DNA from 2 places in the Paenibacillus sp. MCAF9 genome. Region 2 is predicted to be linked to the other one. Evidence: riboswitches for the same ligand, from Rfam matches in the RefSeq annotation. Region 2 holds a riboswitch; the other holds the start of a gene.
The links. A riboswitch is a leader RNA that binds a small molecule or an ion and turns the genes downstream of it on or off. The one in region 2 is predicted to bind thiamine pyrophosphate.

Region 1 (6,079 bases), on a different contig from region 2:
AGAGGCAGAAGAATGTCCAAGCTTTTTGTCTCAATTTCTTTATCGAGAGGGGAGGTCTGGTTCTCATGCTCAAATAAAATCGACAACGATTTTTGTTTATTTTCAGCTACAAATTGTTGACCCTCCGTAATGGCTGCGATGAAGCTTTTGAACAACGCCTGCTTCTCAGCTAGTCCTTGATCACTTGCTACAAGCACAAGCTCGTAATAATCCGGCACGCCAAAATCAGTTGGGTTTATCGCCGTCATGGGATGCCCTTCCTTGGCAAGCAGCAATTGCTCATGATTAATAAATCCACCGATGATCGCATCTACTTTGTTGGTTGCTATAGCTGGAATAAAGGAAAAACCAACGTCAATCATTTCCACATTTTGCGGGTCACCGCCGTCATGCTTAATCATGGTGCGCATCATTGCTTCATACAGAGGGATGGAGGAGAAGCCGACCTTTTTACCAACAAGGTCCTTGGGTGATTTGGCGCTTCCGCCTTCTGGTACCATTAGATGATTAAGCGGATGCCTGACGATTGCTGCAATGGATTTAACAGGAATATCCTCGCCGCGAGCCATCAATACCTGTGGCTGGTAGCTGAGCGCCAAATCAACCTTGCCGGCAGCCACTAGCTTCAACGCATCATTTGTATCCGCGGGCATTTGGATGTTAACCTCTAAACCATGCTTCGCAAAATAACCGTTTGTTTGAGCCGCATAGAGGAAGGAATGCACCGCATTTGGATACCAGTCGAGCATAATGCTAATAGTCTGGGGATTTTGTTTTGCCGAAGTGTCCTCGGGTTTGTTTTCAGTGGGGGCTACGTTGCTGCTGCACCCGTTAAGCACGAGCAGCAGAGAAGCAAGTATTGGAATTATCCATTTGATAGATGCTTTGATGATCATGTATTGAACCTCTTTCTCTTTAGTATTGATTTCTCCAAAAGGACAATGGCAGCAAATAATAAGATGCCAATGAGGGATAGCAGAAAAACGGATGCAAACATGGAATCGGCGTTCAAATTGCTGGACATTCGGCGGCTATAGTAGCCTAGGCCTTCACTGCCTCCAAGCCATTCACCGATGGTGGCGCCGACAACACAATAGACGATAGACAGCTTAAGTCCTGAGAAGAAGGACGGTAGGGCGATGGGTACTTGTATTTTTCGGAAAATACCCCAGTGCGTTGCTCCCATTGTGAGCAGCAGCTCTTCATATTCGCCACCACTTTTCTTAAGCCCGTCATAGGTGCTCACAACGATAGGGAAAAAAGCAGTCAAAAAAACAACAGCGACCTTGCTCCAAATCGTATAGCCAAACCACATAATGAAAATTGGCGACAGAGCGATAAGCGGGATGGTCTGACTGATGACGACAAACGGGTACAGCGCCTTCTCCAGTATTCGAAAAGTGTGCATGCCTGCTGCGAGCGTAGTCCCAATAACAATCGACAATAGAAAACCGAGGGACACTTCTTTAAGCGTAGCCAGCAGATGTTTGCCAAGCAGCAGATGGCCATCTTCGATTAATGCCTGAGCTATTGAGCTAGGTGACGGCAGTATGTAGGGTGGAACCAATCCGAGCTGTGCGACCGCTTGCCAAACGAGCAGTAAGCTAATGAGCAGCAGTATGAATAGTCCGTAATGGCTCAGCCACTGGTTAATTAGAGGTTTGCGCATGCAGTCTTCGCTCCAAATCTTGCCGCAGCTTGATGAAGTCGGGTTCATAATTTTGCTCATAGTGTCTTGGTCTCGGCAAAGGGACGACTATTTCCTGTATCCCTTGCGCCTCGCTAGCAGCACCTGGCAATAAATAAATGCGGTCGCTCAGCAATATCGCTTCCTCAAGATCATGTGTGATAAAGAGGACAGTTTTTCCAAGGTCGCTCCACAGCTCTAGCAGCCACTTATGCATGCCGCGTTTGGTCATGGAGTCAAGCGCGCCAAACGGTTCGTCCAGCAGCAGCAGCTCTTGTCCGGTTACTAGCGTGCGTAGAAAAGCAGCCCGCTGTCGCATGCCGCCTGACAACTCGTCAGGGTAAGCTTGTTCATAACCTGCTAGTCCGAAGCGTGTTAGCAGCTCCATGATTTGGATCGTGTTATAATGGGGATTGCTGCGTGTCAGCTCAAGTGGAAGCAGACAATTGCCGAGTATTGTTCTCCATGGCAGAAGAAGATCCTTTTGCGGCATATAAGCAATCTTGCCGAGACGATTGGGGGCAGGCTTGCCATGCAGCCTAATTTCACCTAGGCTAGGCTGAAGCAAACCGGCCATGAGCTTAAAGAGAGTGCTTTTGCCTGAGCCGCTAGCACCGATGATAGAAACAAACTCACCTGAGTAGGCTTGAAGCGAAAGATTAGACAGTATAGATGTTTCAGCAAGCTTGTCGTAGGTGTAGCTTACTTGGTGAAGTGAGATTATAGCTGTAATACGCATCCCTCCGTAAACAAATAAAGACCCACCCATTTCCGAGGGGAAATGAGCGGGTCTAACGATCACACAAGGCTTGCGCGCATGAATGAATGCTTTGCTGCTCCACTTCCCTCCGCTGGAATGATCCAGATCAGGTTCCAAGGGTCCGGAGCAGTTGCTCCATCTCAGCCGTTAGGCTCCCCTAGTGAAATAAATAGGTTTATATGCAATTTGTATTTTTTCTACTATAGCATACACTGGATAGATGTAAACCATAATTATCCGAAAAGGCGTTGGACAAATGAAAAATTTACTCGTAACGGGCTACCGAGCGTATGAGCTTAATATTTTTAGCCAGAAGCATGAGGGCATTGTTTATATAAAAAAAGCGCTGACAGGCAAGCTGGTTCCACTTATAGAAGATGGGCTTGAGTGGGTGATTACCCCGGGTCAATATGGCGTGGATTTGTGGGCGTGCGAGGTCGTTATTGCGCTGAAGGAAATTTATCCTCATTTGAGACTTTCAATTATTTCGGCATACAGCAATCCGGAAGAAAAATGGAAGGATGATAAAAAGGAGTTTTATCAGCAGGTTTTAAAAGGGGTCGATTATTACGCTTCGGTCAGCAACCAGCCGTATAATGGCATTTGGCAGTTTACGGCTAGGGACGAGCTGCTATTTCGGAAAACGGACGGCATTCTGCTCGTTTATGATGAGGATGCAGGCGAGGGCAGCCCCAAGTTTTTTAAAGAAAAAGCGTTAAAGAAACAGCAGGCTGAGGGCTATGGTTATTTCAGCATAAGCTCAGAGGACATTCAGAGCATTGCGGATGACGATAACCTGTATTCGGAAAATTGACGATGAATGGTAGTTGAGTAAGAGGAGTTTATTTCATGCTGGCAGGCAGATATCTGTCAGCTTTTTTTTATGCGCCAAGCTGACTGTTTATGCTATTGAGATACATTGGGATTGACAAATAATAGGTGGCGTATTATTATCTGATTAGATAAATATCTAATTATACATAAGTTAAATTTGCTTGGTGGAGGAAGAGGTGGCGAACAGTGCAATTAGATAAGGTCGTAGCCTATCATAAGGCATTATCCGATCCGACGAGAATTAAATTGTTGATTATGCTGGCTGAAGGTGAGCTTAATGGACAGGTGCTCGCAGAGAAATTAGGCGTGACGCCTGCTACGATTACGCATCATGCAACCAAATTAAGAGAGGCCAGCTTAATTAATGAACGCAGAGAGAAAAATACGATTTATTTTTCGTTGAACCATTATTTTATTAAGAGCAACGCTAATGCGGCGGCGGAGCTCATTTACCGGAATGCAGGTGCAGAGAAGGGAGTGGACAACATGGAGGATAGCAATAAGAAACTGAAGGATTCAGTCATTCGCAACTTTTTTACAGCAGAAGGTAAGCTGAAGCATATGCCGGCTCAGCATAAGAAAAAATTGATCGTGCTTCAGCATATGGTTTCTCATTTGACGAGAGGGAAACAGTATACAGAGAAGGAGATTAACGAATTTATCAAAGGTTATCATGATGACTTCGCGACCATTCGCAGAGAGTTCATTATGCATCAATTGATGTTTAGAGAAAATGATATTTACGAATTGAATCCGCAAGAAATATGGGCGAAGTGGGAGATTCTTTCGTAAGCGGAAGTTGTTTTTGACAATAGCGGACATCAGATGCCTTATTTGCTTTATTTCTCTTCTATTGGCATAGGTTGCGGACATAAAGGCCGTTATTTGGCAATAATCGTTATAAATGACTGCGATTTCTGCTAAATAACGGACTCTATGTCCGTTAGAAGCTAATATGGCCTTTAAATTTGAAAATAAGGGCTTCTATGTCCGTTAGAAGTAAAACTGAACTCATCGAGCGGCTGCTGTGCTACTGCGTCATAAAGGAAAAGTAATTTTTTATCGAATGTAGTATCTTCTGAAGGATATCTGAAAGATAAAGTACATAATAAGAGTGGATTACAAAAGGAGCGAACACATATGACGATGGTAGAAGGTACTAAAGAAAACCCATGGAAATTAAAAACACCCCCTCAGACATCTGAATATGAAATGTATAAGGATGAAAAGGACGGTAAAGAAATTTTAGTATGCACAGTTGGGAAGACGGTGTTGCATTATGATTTCCGCTGCATTGATGACTTAAGCGCGATGCTCAAACAACATGGTGACTGGATTGAGCTTGGCAGCGCCGATGAGCAGAAGCCTGCTAAAGAGGGTACTGTTGAAGCATGGGGACGCTCGTCTGAAAACCCGATTGGCGGGTGGTATGGATTGAAAAAAGGGTTGCGCGGCAGATTCGGAATGTATCTTCCACCATTAATGGAGAAGCTGGGACTTGCAGAAGTAGAGCATAATCCAAGGAATAATCGGATGAAGTCCATTTAATCGCAGTGGTGTGAAAACTTGAAATGGGACGAGAACCATACAATCCTATTGTGAATGATTATTGAGATCGAGTGATTGGCTGCCGCAATGGCAGCTTTTTTTTATTGTAAGAGTGATTGAGAACTTACAAATATTTGTATATATTTATTTTAAAAGAATGATTAGGAGGGTTATTCCTTGACATCCTCACAATTGAAACCCGGTAAACTAAAACCCGGAGATACCATTGGAATTGTTTCACCATCCTCGCCTGTTGCTTTTTATTGCCCTAACAGATTGAATCGCGGAATAGCTGCTTTAGAAAATATGGGATTTAAAGTAATTACAGGACAGCATAGCAGGAAGAGAACAGGTCACACGGCTGGCAGCCTAAATAATCGTTTGGATGATTTTCATCATATGATTCGAGACCCGGATGTAAAAGCAATTATCGCTACAATAGGGGGATACAATTCACATCAGCTACTTGAAGAATTAGATTATTCGCTGATTAGCAGCCATCCGAAAATTATAATGGGGTATAGTGATATAACTGCACTTTTAGCAGGCATACATGCAAAAACAAATCTTATTACATTTATGGGACCCGCTATTATGCCGCAATTTGGAGAATTTGGCGGACTTATTGATTTTACATACCATTCCTTTGTGAGAACCTTAATGAAGGATACACCAATTGGAATGATTGACTCCAGCGATCATTGGACCGAGGAACATTTAAGCTGGGACATTGACGATTCACGCCCAAGAGCGATCGTCCCTAATACAGGCATGAAGATTTTAAAGCCAGGGCATGCGAGAGGACCTATACTAGCTGCGAATATGGGAACAATTCTCCTGCTGGCAGGTACGCCCTATTTACCAAGCTTCGAGGGTAAAATTTTATGTCTAGAAGACGACGAGAGTGAGCAGCCAAGTACAATTGATAGATATGTTACACAATTTCGCCAGATGGGTATCTTTGATCAAATTTCCGGTCTGATTATTGGAAGATTCCATTCGAATGTAGGATTTAATGAAGAAGATTCATTGCAAGAGCTGCTGCAAAATGCAACGAGAGGATACGATTTTCCGATTATATATGATGCGGATTTTGGTCATACGGACCCTATGATTGTACTTCCAAATGGTGTTGAGGCTAGTTTGCAAGCTAATGAAGAACGAGGGATACTTTTTTCGATTGAAGAATCCGCCGTGCAATAATAAAATCTACTATATATCATTTATTTCAATACATGAAATTGTGAATA
Region 2 (6,079 bases):
GACTCCTAAATCTTCAAGTGGCAATTGGCTGATGGATGTGAGCGTAAAGGCGACTGGAACGCTGATGGAGTACAATTGCGAGGGCGATCTCATGAATCCGAAAGAAATAGAGAAGATACAAAAACGGATTGAGGACGAGATTGCAGCAATTATGCAAAAAGGCTGGAGCGCTGTCAGTAAGCATAAAGCCGATGTAATCGGCTTCGGAACGATCATTCACAATAAATATCCAAAGCAATGGTTAAAAACGTCGGGCAGTTGGTCGGAGCAGTTTTCGAACATCGAAGTAAAGATGAAAGTTAAGGTGAATTTGAATTCAACTGGCCTTAGCGGGAGTGGATTTAAGAAGGCGCAGGAAAAGGACCACCAATAACATAAGCAGAAAGGAGACTATATGCAGCAGATTGGCAAAAACCAGCTTTCGATTTTGATCATCGTTTTTTTAATAGGCAGCACCCCTTTGTTCGAGCTCGGCATACAGGCGAAGCAGGATGCTTGGCTGGCGATGACGCTTGCTGCAATTGCTGGTCTGCTGCTTATCGTTATGTACGTCCAGGTGCAGAAGCGTTCCCCGAATTCGGAGCTTGCTGAGCTTTATGTTATACACTTCGGAAAATGGATCGGCGGCTTTGTAGGCATACTTCACGCGTTATGGTTTGCTTATGAATCGATGCGCAACGTACGGGACGTCGGAGAGCTTACGATGACGGCGCTGCTCACCTTTACGCCGAAATGGATTGTTATGCTGCTGATTATCAGCGCCGCCGCTTATACCGTCAGCAAGGGAGTGGAAGTATTTGTCCGTGTCGTACAGCTTCTATTTCCGGTTGCAGCGCTCAGCTATGCTTTTATTATTTTGCTCCTGTTTGTTGCCAGGTTGCCCAAAATAGCACATTTGCTTCCCGTTTTTGAACACGGAATTGGGCCTGTCGTGAAGGCAGCCTTTCCAGATTTATTATCCTTTCCATTTGGACAAATGGTTATTTTTTTCGTTTTTTGGAAGCACGTGAGCGAGAAGAAAGGGATTGGGCCAGTCACTTACAAAGCCTATATTGGCGTATCCTTATTTCTAATTCTAATGAATATCATTACGCTATGCGTATTAGGGCCAGAGCTGTCCTCGCTTACAGCACTGCCGCTGCTTGAGGTTGTGCAGTTAATTAGGCTTGCTAATATATTGGAGAGGCTTGATGTGCTTGTAACCTTGCTTCTGTTCATCGGTCTATATGTTAAAATGACTGCGCTATACATGGCATCGGTATTCATGTTCAATATGATCACTGGTATTGCCTACCGATATTGTGTGCTGCCCATTGGTCTCATTATTTATGGGGCGTCGTTTATCGAAGCCAATAATACTTCCCATATTTGGATTGGACTCGATGTTACGCTGAAGATTGCGCCGTTGTTCCAAATTGTGCTGCCGCTGCTTATGCTTTTCGTCGGAATACGCAAGAAATACAAAAAGGCTGCATGATTGAAAGTTGCGCGCAGTGCTCACCCAAGCGGATAGGCTGACATATTTTATGAGTAAGTGAGCCGTTTATACTTGCTTGAGGAGGATACGCGTGAGCGATGCCAATAGCTGCATGACAAGCATTATTCTCGTTACCTACAATAAGCTTGAATACACGAAGCAATGTGTGGAAAGTATTCGGAGACATACGCAAAGAGGCAGCTATGAGCTGATTATTGTAGATAATGGTTCGACGGATGACACGGTAAAATGGGCTAAAAGCGAGAGCGATATCATCGTAATCGACAATGGCTGCAATGCTGGTTTTCCTAAGGGCTGCAACCAAGGATTGGCCGCGGCCTCGGGCGATCTTCTGCTGCTGCTAAATAACGATACAATTGTAACGCCAAGCTGGCTTGACGGTCTCAAGCGCTGCTTATTTAGTGATGAACGAATCGGGGCGGTCAGCCCCGTTACGAATTCGGCTTCCTACTGGACGACGATCCCGGTCGACTATACGACGATAGATGAAATGGAGCTGTTTGCTTCTGCACTGCATGCCAACCCTGACAGAACAAAATGGGAGGAGCGCGTGAAGCTGGTTGGCTACTGCCTTCTGCTGCGGAGAGAGGCATGGGAGAAAACGGGATCGCTCGACGAGATTTTCGGAATTGGCAACTTTGAAGATGATGACTATAGCCTCCGGCTCCGGCTGGCGGGATATAAGCTGATGCTGTGCGGCGATACGTTTATTCATCATTACGGAAGCGTCTCTTTTAGCTCAGAGCCAGAACAATATGTACAAAACTTCAGAAAAAATGCTATTGTTTTTATGTCCAAATGGGGCTTTGACCCTGGTGCTGCAACGTATATTAGAATGGATTTCAGCACCGTAATTGAGCGGGAATCGCATGAGTACAGACGCGAGAATTGCTCGATTATGGAAATAGGCTGCGGGTGCGGAGCTACGATTTTGCATATGAAAAAGCAATTCCCATCCGCAATATGGTACGGAGTTGAGCGTAATGAGCTGGCGGCTAGAGTAGCAGAAGCTTCGGGAATTACCGTATTCCGCTCGATTGATCCGAAGGATTGGAGGCTGCCTGCTGAAGGTCTTGACGGCATCGTAATCGGAGATGCTCATGCTTACGGGACACCGCAAGCCATGAAAAATCTAGTTCGTCTATTAAAGCCTGGCGGCTGGCTAGTCGGGTGCTTTGCCAATCGCTATTATTTCGACAATATTCGGCAATATTTAGATCCTGCTAATGCACAAGCACAGCATCAAGCAGCATCACAGTACTCAGCAGAACAAGTTGGCCAGCTTTATTTGCAGGCCGGTTTTACCTATGTGAAGATTACACGTGCGGATAATAAACCGCAGGAGCAGCTTGAATACATCCATCTGCTAGAGCAGCTAACGTCTGAAGAGATGTCAAAAGAGCTGGCAGCTGCATACTTGCTCGTATATGGACGCCTTGCTCCTGCAGCAGAGACCCAAGCTACAGCAGACTTAGAAAGTTCGACGGCTGATGAAGAAGCAAAGCTTGAATGGCTGGATGAGCATGTTGATCTAGGGCAATGACAGCTGGTGCAGGAGCTGCACGTTCTGGCTGCCTTATATAGTAAGAGGATGAGTATCGTGGCTTGATGATAATCATTTTCAAAAAAAACTAGCATTAAATGCGGGTTTTGCTATACAATGAATGGTATTGACGAAACCGAATATGTTCCGGGGAGCTGGTTAGGCCGGCTGAGAGGGGATTTTCTATACAATTCCGACCCGTTAAACCTGATCTGGATAATGCCAGCGTAGGGACAGAAGCTCTGTTTAGCAAGCAGGCGAGATCAAATTGATCAAGCATTTGCTGTATAAACAGCTGCACAGCCAATGATATGGCGTCCTCCGGATTAGGGGGACGCTTTTTTTTTGTTGCGATTAGAATGATGCAGCCATGGAACCGGATACTACGAGGAGTCGTCGCCTATAAGAATCGAAGCATGGAGAGGGGAACAACATCATGAATCAGAAAAAAACAGGGCATTTGTCGTGGAAAATCGTGGCCGCGATGCTAGTGTTCGTATTGGCGCTGGCAGGCTGCGGCGGTGGCGCTGGGAACAAGGGCGAACAGCCGAAAGAGCAAGAGGGAACAGCGGACAAGCCGCTAGAGAAGGTACAGGTTGTACTCGACTGGACACCAAATACGAATCATACCGGACTTTATGTAGCTAGAGATAAAGGTTTTTTTAAGGAGCAAGGCCTGGATGTTGAAATTATTCAACCAGGACAAAGCGGTGCCGATCAAATGGTCGCTTCTGGCAATGTACAGTTTGGCGTAAGCTATCAGGAGTCAGTCACGATGGCGAGAATTGCCGGTGTGCCGCTCGTATCGATCGCTGCTGTCATTCAGCACAACACCTCAGGTTTTGCTTCTCCGCTTGCAAAGGGAATCGATTCACCTGAGAAATTTGAAGGGAAAACGTATGGTGGCTGGGGCGCTCCTGTTGAGGAGGCGGTCATTCAATCGCTTATGCAGGAGAAGGGCGCAGATGTGAGCAAAGTAAATATGATAAGCATCGGCGACGGCGACTTCTTTACGGCAGTGAAACGGGATATTGATTTTGCATGGATTTACTACGCATGGACTGGCGTGGAAGCAGAGCTGCGCGGCGAGAAGATCAATATGGTTTATTTAACAGATTACAGCGACAAACTGGATTATTATACGCCGGTAATCGTGACGAACGAAGGTTTGATTAAGGATAAGCCGGAAACCGTCAAAGCGTTTACTGCTGCCGTATCCAAAGGCTATCAATACGCGATCAGCAATGCGGAGGATGCAGCAGAAATTTTAATAAAAGCAGAGCCGGATTTGAACGCAGAGCTTGTGCGCGCCAGCCAAAAATGGTTAAGCTCCAAATATCAAGATGACGCGCCGCGCTGGGGCGAACAGAAGCTAAGCGTATGGGAAAACTATGCGGCATGGATGTTTGAGCACAAGCTGCTGGAGAAGGAACTTGAAGCGGAGAAGGCATTTACGAACGAATTTTTACCACAATAAGCAATTCGAACATACGGAGAGCGGGAAAGCCCGCTCTCACATACAACAAAGAGAGAAGGAAATCCGATGGCTAATGCATTAGTAAGCATTCAAATTTTACCGACAACACCAGGCGGCGAGAGCGTTATTCCCTACGTAGATCGTGCCATTGATATTATTAAAGCGGCAGGTGTTCCTTACCGTGTAGCACCGCTTGAAACGACGATGGAGGGTGAGCTGAGCCATCTGCTCAGCGTGGTTCAGTCGATGAGTGAGGCCATGGCGGAGATGGGCTGCCCGTCCGTTATTTCACAAATTAAAATTTACTACAATCCGGCAAACGGCGCTTCCATGGGCAGGCTGCTGGAGAAATACCCAGATGGGCAATAAGAAATTGATTTGGTCGAAAGTATGGAAACCGGCAGCGCTTCTGATCGTGCTGATTGCCTGTTGGCAGGCGGCTGCATCGCTTGGATTATTTCAACAATGGCTCATTCCTTCTCCGATATCAATCGTGAAGGGTGCTATCGCTATTTGGCCAAGGTTAATGATGCATACGGGAGCGACAGTGCAGCTGACACTTATCGGATTTTTAGGAGGATCGGCGGTGGGCTTATTGCTCGCCGCTTTGCTGCATTTAATTCCCGGCGTTCGATCGGCGGTGTATCCACTGCTCGTGCTGTCGCAAAACGTACCCATCATAGCGATTGCTCCAATTTTGACGATGCTGCTAGGCTATGGCATGCTGCCAAAGGCGCTGCTGGTCATCATGGTATGTTTTTTTCCCATCACGGTTGCCATGCTGAGCGGGCTTATGAATACCGATGCACAGCTTCGCAACTATTTGCAAATGATCGGTATTCGCAAATGGCAGCTGTTTTGGAAACTAGAGCTTCCTCATGCGATTGTTCATTTGTTTTCGGGCTTGAAGATTGCGGCCTCATATAGTGTGTTAAGCGCAGTTGTTGCCGAATGGCTTGGTACAAACAAGGGTCTTGGCTCATTTATGCTTATTTCGTCCAAAGGTTTTATGCCAGATCGTGTATTTGCGGCAGTTGCTATCATCGTTGCGCTGAGCTTGACTTTATTTGGTTTAGTAACGCTAGCGGAGCGTCTTGTCATACGTTGGCGCCCTGAGAAAGAGGTGAGCTGACAGTGGCCAATCGTACTGGGCATCATTCAGTGACGCTTCAAACGCAAAATATTCGGATGAAGTTTGGCAAAGGACAGATGAGCAAAGAAGTGCTTGGCGGATTATCCATTTCAATAGCAGATGGGGAGTTCGTATCGATTGTAGGGCCGTCCGGCAGCGGTAAAACAACCTTGTTTCAAATTATCGGCGGTTTGGAACGTCCTACGGAAGGCGAAATATGGATCGATGGCAAGCAAACGACGGGCGAACGCGGACATATTTCCTATATGCCGCAGCAATCGTCGTTGCTTCCATGGCAAACCGTTGCCGGCAATATAGAGTTGTCGCTTACGATCTCTGGCGTTGATAAAAAACTCGCGAAGGCGAGGACAAAGGAATGGCTCGAGCGAATCGGGCTGCAGGAATATGCGGATTCTTATCCGCATGTGC

Region 1: linked by a shared signal. The riboswitch ahead of AB4Z45_RS30295 (ABC transporter ATP-binding protein) and the one ahead of AB4Z45_RS24835 (ABC transporter substrate-binding protein) in region 2 are both predicted to bind thiamine pyrophosphate.

What each region holds. Positions count from the first base shown of each region.
Region 1 is NZ_JBFREL010000040.1:31,181-37,259, reverse strand. It holds gene AB4Z45_RS30305 (ABC transporter substrate-binding protein) at 1-896, opposite strand, end outside; gene AB4Z45_RS30300 (ABC transporter permease) at 893-1,669, opposite strand; gene AB4Z45_RS30295 (ABC transporter ATP-binding protein) at 1,650-2,426, opposite strand; TPP riboswitch at 2,514-2,616, opposite strand; gene AB4Z45_RS30290 (DUF1273 domain-containing protein) at 2,704-3,261, shown strand; gene AB4Z45_RS30285 (metalloregulator ArsR/SmtB family transcription factor) at 3,468-4,073, shown strand; gene AB4Z45_RS30280 (DUF6855 family protein) at 4,422-4,829, shown strand; gene AB4Z45_RS30275 (S66 family peptidase) at 5,007-6,032, shown strand.
Region 2 is NZ_JBFREL010000023.1:66,555-72,633, forward strand. It holds gene AB4Z45_RS24820 (Ger(x)C family spore germination protein) at 1-373, shown strand, start outside; gene AB4Z45_RS24825 (GerAB/ArcD/ProY family transporter) at 395-1,477, shown strand; gene AB4Z45_RS24830 (glycosyltransferase) at 1,569-3,041, shown strand; TPP riboswitch at 3,180-3,292, shown strand; gene AB4Z45_RS24835 (ABC transporter substrate-binding protein) at 3,478-4,518, shown strand; gene AB4Z45_RS24840 (thiamine-binding protein) at 4,585-4,887, shown strand; gene AB4Z45_RS24845 (ABC transporter permease) at 4,877-5,650, shown strand; gene AB4Z45_RS24850 (ABC transporter ATP-binding protein) at 5,653-6,079, shown strand, end outside.